DNA from 3 places in the Clostridium saccharoperbutylacetonicum N1-4(HMT) genome. Region 2 is predicted to be linked to each of the others. Evidence: riboswitches for the same ligand, from Rfam matches in the RefSeq annotation. Region 2 holds a riboswitch; each other region holds the start of a gene.
The links. A riboswitch is a leader RNA that binds a small molecule or an ion and turns the genes downstream of it on or off. The one in region 2 is predicted to bind thiamine pyrophosphate.

Region 1: it holds a riboswitch for thiamine pyrophosphate, as region 2 does, so the genes downstream of both, thiW (energy coupling factor transporter S component ThiW) here and CSPA_RS13850 (ABC transporter ATP-binding protein) in region 2, are expected to answer to the same signal.
Region 3: it holds a riboswitch for thiamine pyrophosphate, as region 2 does, so the genes downstream of both, thiT (energy-coupled thiamine transporter ThiT) here and CSPA_RS13850 (ABC transporter ATP-binding protein) in region 2, are expected to answer to the same signal.

Annotation. Positions count from the first base shown of each region.
Region 1 is NC_020291.1:918,195-921,480, reverse strand. Features, by position in the region: gene thiC (phosphomethylpyrimidine synthase ThiC) at 1-251, opposite strand, end outside; gene thiD (bifunctional hydroxymethylpyrimidine kinase/phosphomethylpyrimidine kinase) at 333-1,157, opposite strand; gene thiW (energy coupling factor transporter S component ThiW) at 1,187-1,720, opposite strand; TPP riboswitch at 1,884-1,994, opposite strand; gene CSPA_RS04100 (FMN-binding protein) at 2,115-3,286, opposite strand, start outside.
Region 2 is NC_020291.1:3,077,390-3,080,675, forward strand. Features, by position in the region: gene CSPA_RS13840 (FIST signal transduction protein) at 1-712, shown strand, start outside; gene CSPA_RS13845 (methyl-accepting chemotaxis protein) at 729-1,709, shown strand; TPP riboswitch at 1,765-1,867, shown strand; gene CSPA_RS13850 (ABC transporter ATP-binding protein) at 1,970-2,722, shown strand; gene CSPA_RS13855 (ABC transporter permease) at 2,719-3,286, shown strand, end outside.
Region 3 is NC_020291.1:84,111-87,396, reverse strand. Features, by position in the region: gene CSPA_RS00390 (anaerobic ribonucleoside triphosphate reductase) at 1-1,053, opposite strand, end outside; gene CSPA_RS00385 (hypothetical protein) at 1,423-1,629, shown strand; TPP riboswitch at 1,652-1,752, shown strand; gene thiT (energy-coupled thiamine transporter ThiT) at 1,808-2,485, shown strand; gene CSPA_RS00375 (ferredoxin) at 2,573-2,764, opposite strand; gene CSPA_RS00370 (Mrp/NBP35 family ATP-binding protein) at 2,876-3,286, opposite strand, start outside.

The DNA.
Region 1 (3,286 bases), 2.2 Mb from region 2:
TCCATTTCTCTGCAATAATCAACTGAGTCTCCTGAAATACCAAGGTTAACATTTATTTTTGTTCTAAGACCATCCCCAATTCCTTCTGGGCTAAGTGATTTATGATTAATATTAGCTGGAATTACAATTCTGCCTTCTGCTATAAGCTTCATTAATTTTTCTTCTGAAATATTTTCTTTATCAGCAACTACCTTCATTTCTTTAGTTAGCATACCTTTTTTAGCAGCTTCCATTTGTGTTTTATAATTCATTTTTCAACTCTCCTTAAATCTCATTTTAATATTTAAACTATTACCTAAACCAACTCTTACTTTAACAAAGCAATAAATTTTTTATGAATTCTTGTTTTCGCTTTGTGCTTTTTCTAAAAGTGTATAAAGTTCATAAAAATGATTAGTAGGCCCAACACCTTTCCCAAGTTCAAAACCATGCTCTATAGCTACTGTTATATATCTTTTACCTTCTTTGACAGCCTCCTCCATAGTCATACCCTTTGCTAAATTTGCTGCTATAGCTGAGGATAATGTGCAGCCAGTTCCATGAGTGTGAATTGTATTTATTCTTTCTTGTGGTAAAAATACAAAACTTTCTCCATCAAATAATAAATCAGTAGCTTCATTTTCTAAATGTCCACCTTTAACTAAGACTGCTTGTGGTCCAAGTTCCTTTAGCTTTAAAGCTGCTTCCTTCATTTCTTCTATATTATTTATTTTTAGCCCTAAAATTTCTTCTGCTTCTGGTAAATTTGGAGTTATTAAAACAGCCAAAGGAAATAATTCTTTAACCAAAGTGTCTTTAGCATCCTTTGATAGCAAATTGAATCCACTTTTAGAAATCATAACAGGATCTAATACTATTGGCGGTAATTTTTCAATTTTCCTCAAGGCTTTTGAAATAGCTTTAATTGATTCAATCTTTGAAACCATGCCTATCTTTACAGCATCAACTCTTATGTCCTCAAAAATAACATCTATTTGGGATTCTATCATTTCTGGATTTATGTCTTGAATTCCAAAAACCCCCATTGTATTTTGAGCCGTTACAGCTGTAATAACACTCATTCCATAAACTCCATTAGCTGAAAAAGATTTTAAATCAGCTTGAATTCCTGCTCCTCCACAAGTATCTGAACCTGCTATAGTCAATGCTCTGAACATAAAATCATCCTTTCTCCCTATTAAATTATTTAAATATGATCCACACTGTGTTTTTTATCTGATGTCACTTCATTATTTATAAGTATTTTCTTTATTATAGGGATATTTACAAAGAAATATGCTATAATTGCTCCAACACTGCAGCTTGATATAAATGGAATTACATATACAAACACTGCTACTTGTTTTCCTAAAATTAATGCTGCTACTGGATAAGCTAATACTGCTCCTAATATTCCTGTACCAACTATTTCTCCAACTACAGCTATACTTGGTTTTCTAAATTTCTTATAAAGAATTCCTGCAAGGAATGCCCCAACCATACTTCCTGGGAATGCTAATAAACTTCCTGTCCCCATAATATTTCTTATAAGGGATGTAATAAATGCATTTGCAACTGCATACATTGGTCCTAAGGTCACTGCGCCAACCACATTTACAAAATGTTGAATTGGCGAGATTTTAGCTGCTCCAACTGGTATAGAAAAGGTTCCAAATATAACAGAGATACCAATTAAAACACCACTTAATGCAATTTTCTGTGCTTTACTTTTTTCTTTCATAAAAAATTCCTCCTTAAAAATCAATGAAATGATATTTGTGAAATTAAATTTTATAAAATTCTTTATAGATTTTATAATTGATTAACTTTAAGAAGTTATTATTTTAAACAAAAAAAATGTATCCCAAGGGATACATTAAATTATCTGCAAAAATATATGCACAAAAAACATCAATATACTTCCCTACGTTGGTACTAGCCAAATCAGGTTATAAGAGTCCAGGAAATCAATCTTTCCAATCTCAGCTAAAATATTAGCTCCCCTAGTTATTCAATTATAAAATTTTCATTCACAGCTTAAAGATTATACCAATCCTTATAAAACGTCAAGTAATATTTAATAGAAAAAGTGCTCCATCTTACAAAAATTAGAACTTTTTCTTATATTAACATTGTTATTTTGCTTGGCTCAGAGCATTTGCAACAGCACTCATTATTCCTTTTGAACTATAAGTTGCTCCTGAAACTGTATCTACTGCTGTTGACTGCTTCGAAATTATACTATTCATTATAGTATTTTCAACTCTTTGATAAAACTTAGGAGTATCTTGGTTAGATACTGTTTTTATACCAGTTATTTTTCCACCTGATATATTAACTGAAACCTTAGTTGTTCCTCCTCTATAGCCTGTTCCAGCTCCTGTATATGTTCCATCTTTATATTCACCTGCACTACTACTTGTTTTAGAATTTGTACTATTAGTTGTGCTTTCATTTCCTTGACTTGCTACTGTATTTGAAGCTTCACTATTTTGAGTTTCACTAGTTTTATCAGATACACTATTATTTGTTGATGAAATTAAAGCATTTTCAACAGCACTCATAATTCCCTTACTACTAAAGGTTGCTCCTGAAACTGTATCCACCGACACTGACTGTTTAGAAATTATACTATTCATTATAGTACTTTCAACTCTTTTATAAAACTTTGGAGTGTCTTGATTAGATACTGTTTTTATATCAGTTATTTTTCCACCCGATACTGTAACTGAAACTTTAGTTATTCCTCCTCTATAGCCTTCTCCACTTCCTGTATATGTTCCATCTTTATATTTTTGTGAAGAACTCTCTGATACTGATGAACTTTGAGTTGCATTGCTTGATATAGTGCTATTATTTGATATTATACCAGAATTACTTAATGCATCTGCACCAAAATTAGTTAATCCATAAACACCTAACATTGCAGCCATTGCAAAAGAACCAGCTAAATTTTGATTTACATCTTGACCTAAAATATTTATATTGGCATTTTTTCTTGGGCACACTTCTGTACACTTTAAACAGTTAATACAATCGCCACCCTTAACACCATCTACCTTATAAAGGTTTAATCCCATAGAACAATTAATAGTGCAAACTCTGCATTTGCCACAATCTGCTTTTGGTTTGTTTATTTTTACTATTCCAAATTTAGATATTATGGAAAATATTGCACCTAATGGACATAAGTATCTACAGAAAAATCTTTCAATAAAGGCTGCTCCTATTGTTATTAATATTAAGAGAATTAATCCTATTAACAAAGTTGAAACATCAGTTATTTGCCCAAAAGCATCCCAAGGAC
Region 2 (3,286 bases):
ATGTGATGGATTAACAGGGATGGAAGAGAGTATTATTACAACTTTTTATTTTGCTGATGATAATTTTAAAATTATTGGTGGAAGTGCTGGAGATAATCTGAAATTTAAAGAGACCTTTATTTACATTGGAGGTAAAAAGGTTCATAGTGTTGCAATATTTTATAATGCTCAAAGAAGGACAAGTTTAATAAAAGAAAATATTTATGAGCCGAGTGGAAAGAGATTATTGGTAACAGCTGCAGATACTATAAATAGAACTGTAAAAACTTTTAATAAGGTTCCAGCAAGTATAGAATATGCAAGAGTGCTAGGTGTAACAGAAGAAAACTTACCTAACATGTTCATGAATAATCCATTAGGAAAAATATATAAAGATGATGTTGTTATTGCATCACCAATGAAGGTAAATGCTGATAAGTCTATTACTTTTTATTGTCAGGTTATACCAAATACTTTTGTAGAAGTTTTAAAACCTATTGACCCAGATGAACAAGTAAAAAGGACTTTAGGAAGACTGCCTTTTAAACCTAGCTTCATATTTTCTGTGCATTGCATTTTAAGAAGTTTAAAATTTAAAGAAGAAAAACTTTGGAAAAACATTGATAAAGAGATTATATCTTGTTGTTCTAATACTACTGGATTTATTAGTTATGGAGAACAATATTATAAAGCTCATGCAAATCAAACAATGGTAATGTTAATTGTGGAATAAAAGGGGAGAGGAAAATATGTTTAATTTTTTAGGTAAAGACAATAATACGGACAAAATTGATTCTAATATTAATGCTGCTGAATTAAATAAAGTAGAAGAAAAAGAATTTGGATATACAAATGAAATTTTTGATTTAGCAAATCAAATTCAAAGGAATATTGATGTTTTAGTTAATGAAGAAGGAAGTATAACATATGGGTTGGATAGCATTTTAAAAGGTTCAGAAGTTACAACGGAACAGACGGACCATGTAAATGAACATCTTAAAACTTTATCTGAAAATAGTGATAATACAAAACGATTAGTGGACGGAGTATTTTTAAGTCTTGATAAATCAAAAGAAGAAATTAATATGGCAAAAAAAGATTTTAATGAAATTATTAATCAAGTTCAATCAATTTCATCTGTATTTGATGAATTTAATGAAGTAATTTCTGAAATTCAAACTAATTATAATAGTATTCAAGGACTAGCCTCTATAATAACTGGAATTGCTGGACAAACTAATTTGCTTTCTTTAAATGCTTCAATTGAAGCAGCTAGAGTTGGCGAAGTAGGTAAAGGTTTTTCAGTTGTTGCAAATGAAATAAAAAAACTTTCTTTAGATACTCAGGATAATGCAAAAGATATTATGACTTCATTGAAAAACTTAACACAGTCTATGGAAAGATTAATGAGTAAATCGAATGATGGAGTTAATGTAATAAATAAAACCAGTGGAGTTATCGGAGCGTCATCTACTATATTAGATAGGATAGCTAAAGCCGAAGCAGAAGTACATAAAGATTTACAGGAAGTTCAAGTTTCACAAATTAATAATTTGGAAGGAATAAAGGAAATATCAACCAATTTAGTGAAATTAGTTGACAAGTCAAAATCTGAAAATCAGGAATTAGAAGAAATTATCTTTAGTATACAGAAAAAAGCAGATTGTTATACAAACATATTAAACTATCTAAATCAAATTAAAATTTTAAAAGATCAATCAAATAGTTAATTTAGTAATAATATTACATTTACATATGCAGAATTTTAGTATATAATCGTGAAAGAAACAAAACTAGGGGTGCATTAAAACGCTGAGAGAGCTTAATAGCTTAACCCTTTGAACCTGAAGTGGTTAGTACCAACGCAGGGAAGTGAGTTTGCCTATTATGAGAAGTTTACATTGAAAAATGATAAATTTATAAGAAATAGTTCAAGCTTTCTATCCTTGTGATGGAAGGCTTTTTTGTCGTATATAAGGAGATGAGAACAATGCTTGAATTTAATAATGTTACTTTTAAATATCCAGAAGATGATTATACAATGATAAAAGATTTATCATTCTCAATAGAAAAAGGTGAATTTATTTCTATTATAGGTGCCAGTGGCTGCGGTAAAAGTACCATCTTTAGGTTAATAAATGGATTGGAAAAAATTCAAGGTGGAAAGATATTTGTTAATGGGAATTCTATAGAAAATATGAAAAATTATAGTGCATACATGCCTCAAAAGGATTTACTTTTTCCTTGGAGGACTATAGGAGAAAATCTTTCCCTGCCAATGGAACTTCAAAAAATTAATAAGAATGAAAGAGAAAAAAGAATTTTAGATATGCTTAAGGAAGTTGGTTTATTAGGTTACAAAGATAAATACCCTAAGGATTTATCTGGAGGAATGAAGCAAAGAGTTGCTTTTGCAAGAACTATACTAACTGGTTCAGAGTTGCTTTTATTAGATGAGCCATTTAGTGCTTTGGATTCATTAACAAAAATTTCAATGCAAGAATGGCTATTAGAAGAATGGAGGTATTTTAATAAAACTATATTATTCATTACTCATGATGTTGAAGAAGCTGTTTTTCTTTCTAAAGCTATATTTGTAATTCATGATAGTCCAATAACTCATTTAGAAAAAATTGAAGTGCCTCTTGAATATCCTAGAAACAGAAGCTTCCTGCAAAAAACACAAATTATGCAATTAAAAGAAGACCTTATAGAAAGACTTAGACAGAAGGTGAAATTATGAAGAAAAACCTGCCAGCTATAATAGTAATATTAGTCATTCTTGGAATGTGGCAAGGAATTGCTGTTATCATAAATGCACATTATATATTGCCGTCACCAACACAAATATTAGCAAAGTTATGGTTGCTTAGAGAACCTTTATTTATGGTACATTTACCAGCAACAATGGGAGTAACGATTCTAGGACTGTTTATTTCTGTAATTTTCGGATTGGCTTTGGCTATAGTGATGGATTTGAATGAAAATATAGAAAATGCCTTATATCCAATTATAATAGCATCTCAAACCATACCAACAACAGCTATTGCACCTTTATTTGTACTATGGTTTGGATATAGTATATGGGGAAAAGTTTTGGTAACAATATTAATAACTTTTTTTCCAATAACAATTTCAGTTTATGATGGTTTTAAGTCAACTAAAAGAGAAATGGAAGAATTATTAATAACTTATGGTGCAAGTAAAATGGATATTTTTATAAAGCTAAAAATACCAACAGCGCTTCCAGCCTTCTTTTCTGCAATAAAAATGGCAGTGCCATTAAGTATTATTGGTGCAGCAATAG
Region 3 (3,286 bases), 3.0 Mb from region 2:
AGCTAACTTAAATAAGTGGAAATAAGGATCACTCTCTTCCCTATTAACGCCAGACTTAACTCTGAAGATTATGTTTGGGAAAATAGGTTGTTCTCCTTTTCCTAATCCTTTTTCATATTCTAAAAGAAATATTTCACACACTAGCGCAGCATCCTTACTAGTTGGTAATCCAATATTAATTGAACTAAAAGGAACCTGTGAACCAGCTCTTGAGTGCATTGTATTAAGATTATAAACAACACCTTGCATAGCTTGATGTATTTTTTTTCTTACCTTGCCTTCAAGTAAGGCCTCTATCTTTTCCTCTGGTATTTCTAATTCTTCTAATTCTTTTCTTATTTCATCTCTAGTAGGATCTACAAATATCCCCATATCATTATCAAAGTCTGGATGCGATTGTCCTCCAAACATATCATTTTGAGTGGATTGCAATAATATACATGACAATTCAGCAGCTGTCTCTATTCTTTTAGGAGCATTAATTGTTCCATATCCTGTATTGAATCCATTTTCTAAAATTTCTCTAGTTGGAATATGAAGACAATTTACAGTTAAATTATAGCTATCTAAATCATGGTAATACAAATCTCCTGTTTCGTGAGCCTTTGCTAAATTCTTAGGCATTGTTGCTAAGGTATTCCACTTGTTAGATTCAGATGCTATTCTTAATAATTTTGAACTAAAATTATTCCCAACATTAGCATTATCTCTATCAGTCTCAACTCCAATTTGCCTTATTGCTCTCATTAGATCTGATTTTATTTCTCTAACCTTAGTTCTTTCACTTCTATATGATGAATAAGCAATTGCTATATCTTTGTGACCTTCATCCTTCAGAGCTTTTTCTACAAGATTTTGTATTTGCTCTACCGTAACAGTTCTTTTGTATTCTGACTCAACTTCAATATATTTTATTACTTTATGTACAGTGTCTAACACTTGACTTTCCTTTAATAATAAACCGATTTCACTAGCTGATCCTTTGATCGCTTGAGCTATCTTATCCGAATTAAATTTAACTTCTCTCCCATCCCTTTTCACAACATATAGCATTTTTATTCCCTCCACACACAATATATAGTATTTAACTACCGTATTATTATACTGTATTAGGTATTCATTAGCAATGCTACTATTTTTTTATTTTTTAGGCTTTAGAATTTAATTATCGTGATTTACATCCGATTATCTTTTATTTTTCCTATTTTTTGTGATTTTTAAGTATTTGACTAATTAAGAAATTTTATATTCACTCTATTTTACTACGTTCATAAATAGTATAATACTTTTCATTAAATTTATTCTGTAAGTTTATACAATAAATTATTTTTTCAAAAGACTTTTCCTTGAATACTTATTTACTAATTAGTAAATAATATTATCGTAATAATCTATATAAATATGAAAGGAAATTATTTTTATATGAAAAATTTTATATTAGATTCAACTTATAAAGATGTTACTATTATTAATAGCAATGATGATATAAGTATTGTTCCCTTAAGTTCTTTACGCCTCAATTCCATTCCTCATAATTATGTACATATAAGTGAAACTGCTATAAATCATGCTATTGATTATAATAAAAATAGTAGATTAAATAATTATAGCATAATTGACTATTTATAATTATTGGTATAAACTGTATATGATAATGTGCTAGGGGAGCCATCGTGCTGAGATTTGATATTCATAAACCCTTAAAACCTGATCTAGTTAATTCTAGCGTAGGGAATGCAACCTTATAAAAATATATTGATATTTATTTGGTTCATAATCTCCAAGCACAATAAAGGAGGTTTTTTTTATGTCAATTTTTAATGATTGGTCTGTACAATTTTCCGAACTAATCCAAAAATTTCCACAAAATATTCAGGATATAGCTGCAAGTCCAATGTCAATTGCTACACTAATAGGATGTATATTGTTACTTGTGGTATTAGTCAAAGCAAAAAAAATTCAATTCACTCCACAATTAATTGCTCGTATTGGTATAGCCTTAGCATTGGCAACTGTATTAAAAATGCTTAGAATATATCACTTTCCACAAGGCGGAAGTATTACATTAGGTAGTATGGTTCCAATTATGCTTATAGCTCTTATGTATGGTCCAGAAATAGGTTTCCTAACTGGTTTCCTATATGGCATAATAACATTAATCTTAGATCCATATATCTTAAGTCCAATACAAGTATTATTTGATTATCCATTACCTTTTACAGCACTAGGTGTTGTTGGATTCTTTAAAAACAAGAAATTACTCGGAGTAGGTATAGCAGCCTTTGTTCGGTTCATATGTCATTTCATTTCAGGTGTGGCATTCTTTGGGTCATATGCTCCTGACGGAATGTCTCCAGTTGTATATTCAGTAATAGTTAATGGTCCTATGGTTGGAATAGAAGCTATCATATGCTTAGTAATTTTTGCTGTACTTCCTATGGAAAGGATAGTACATGCCTCTTCAACAAATGCCATAACTAATTAAGCTTTTAATAAAATAGGATTGATTTTGTATTAACAATAATCAATCCTATTTTTATTTATATGCACAAACTTATTTATACATATAATTCTATTCTTCTACTTCAATTGCATTTACTGGACAGCTTTCTTCAGCTTCCTTAGCTGAATCCTCAGCGTCTGATGGTACTTCATCCACTATAGCCCCTGCTTTTCCATCATCCTCCATATCAAAGCATTCTGGACATATAGACGGACATAACCCACATGCTATACACGTATCTTTATCTACCTTTGGTTTCATAATTTAATTCATCTCCTCAATATAAAATTACATAACTTATTATTTCCTAAGAAATATTAAGTTATGTATTAATATAATTATATAATTTTCAATTATAAAACCACTATATTTCTAATATAATCCTTCAAATATTAATGAATATAATGAATTTTCTCTTACATATTCCTCAGCTTTCCCACTTTCTAATGCTTCTGTAAGTTCAATATTAATTGGTAGTTCTCCAATTAAAGGAATTCCTAAATAGTCAGCATTTTCTTCTGAAGATTTTTTACTAAATACTCTTATCTTTTTATCACAATCTGGGCAATTTATATAGGCCATATTTTCTACTACACCTTTAATCTTAATACCTATTTTTTGTGCCATTATAACAACTTTCTTAACAATCATAGATACCATATCTTGAGGTGTAGAAACTACCACTATTTCGTCTATTGGCAGCTCTTGCATTACAGTTAATGCAATATCTCCTGTTCCCGGTGGCATATCAATAAGTAAATAATCAAGTTCTCCCCAATTAGT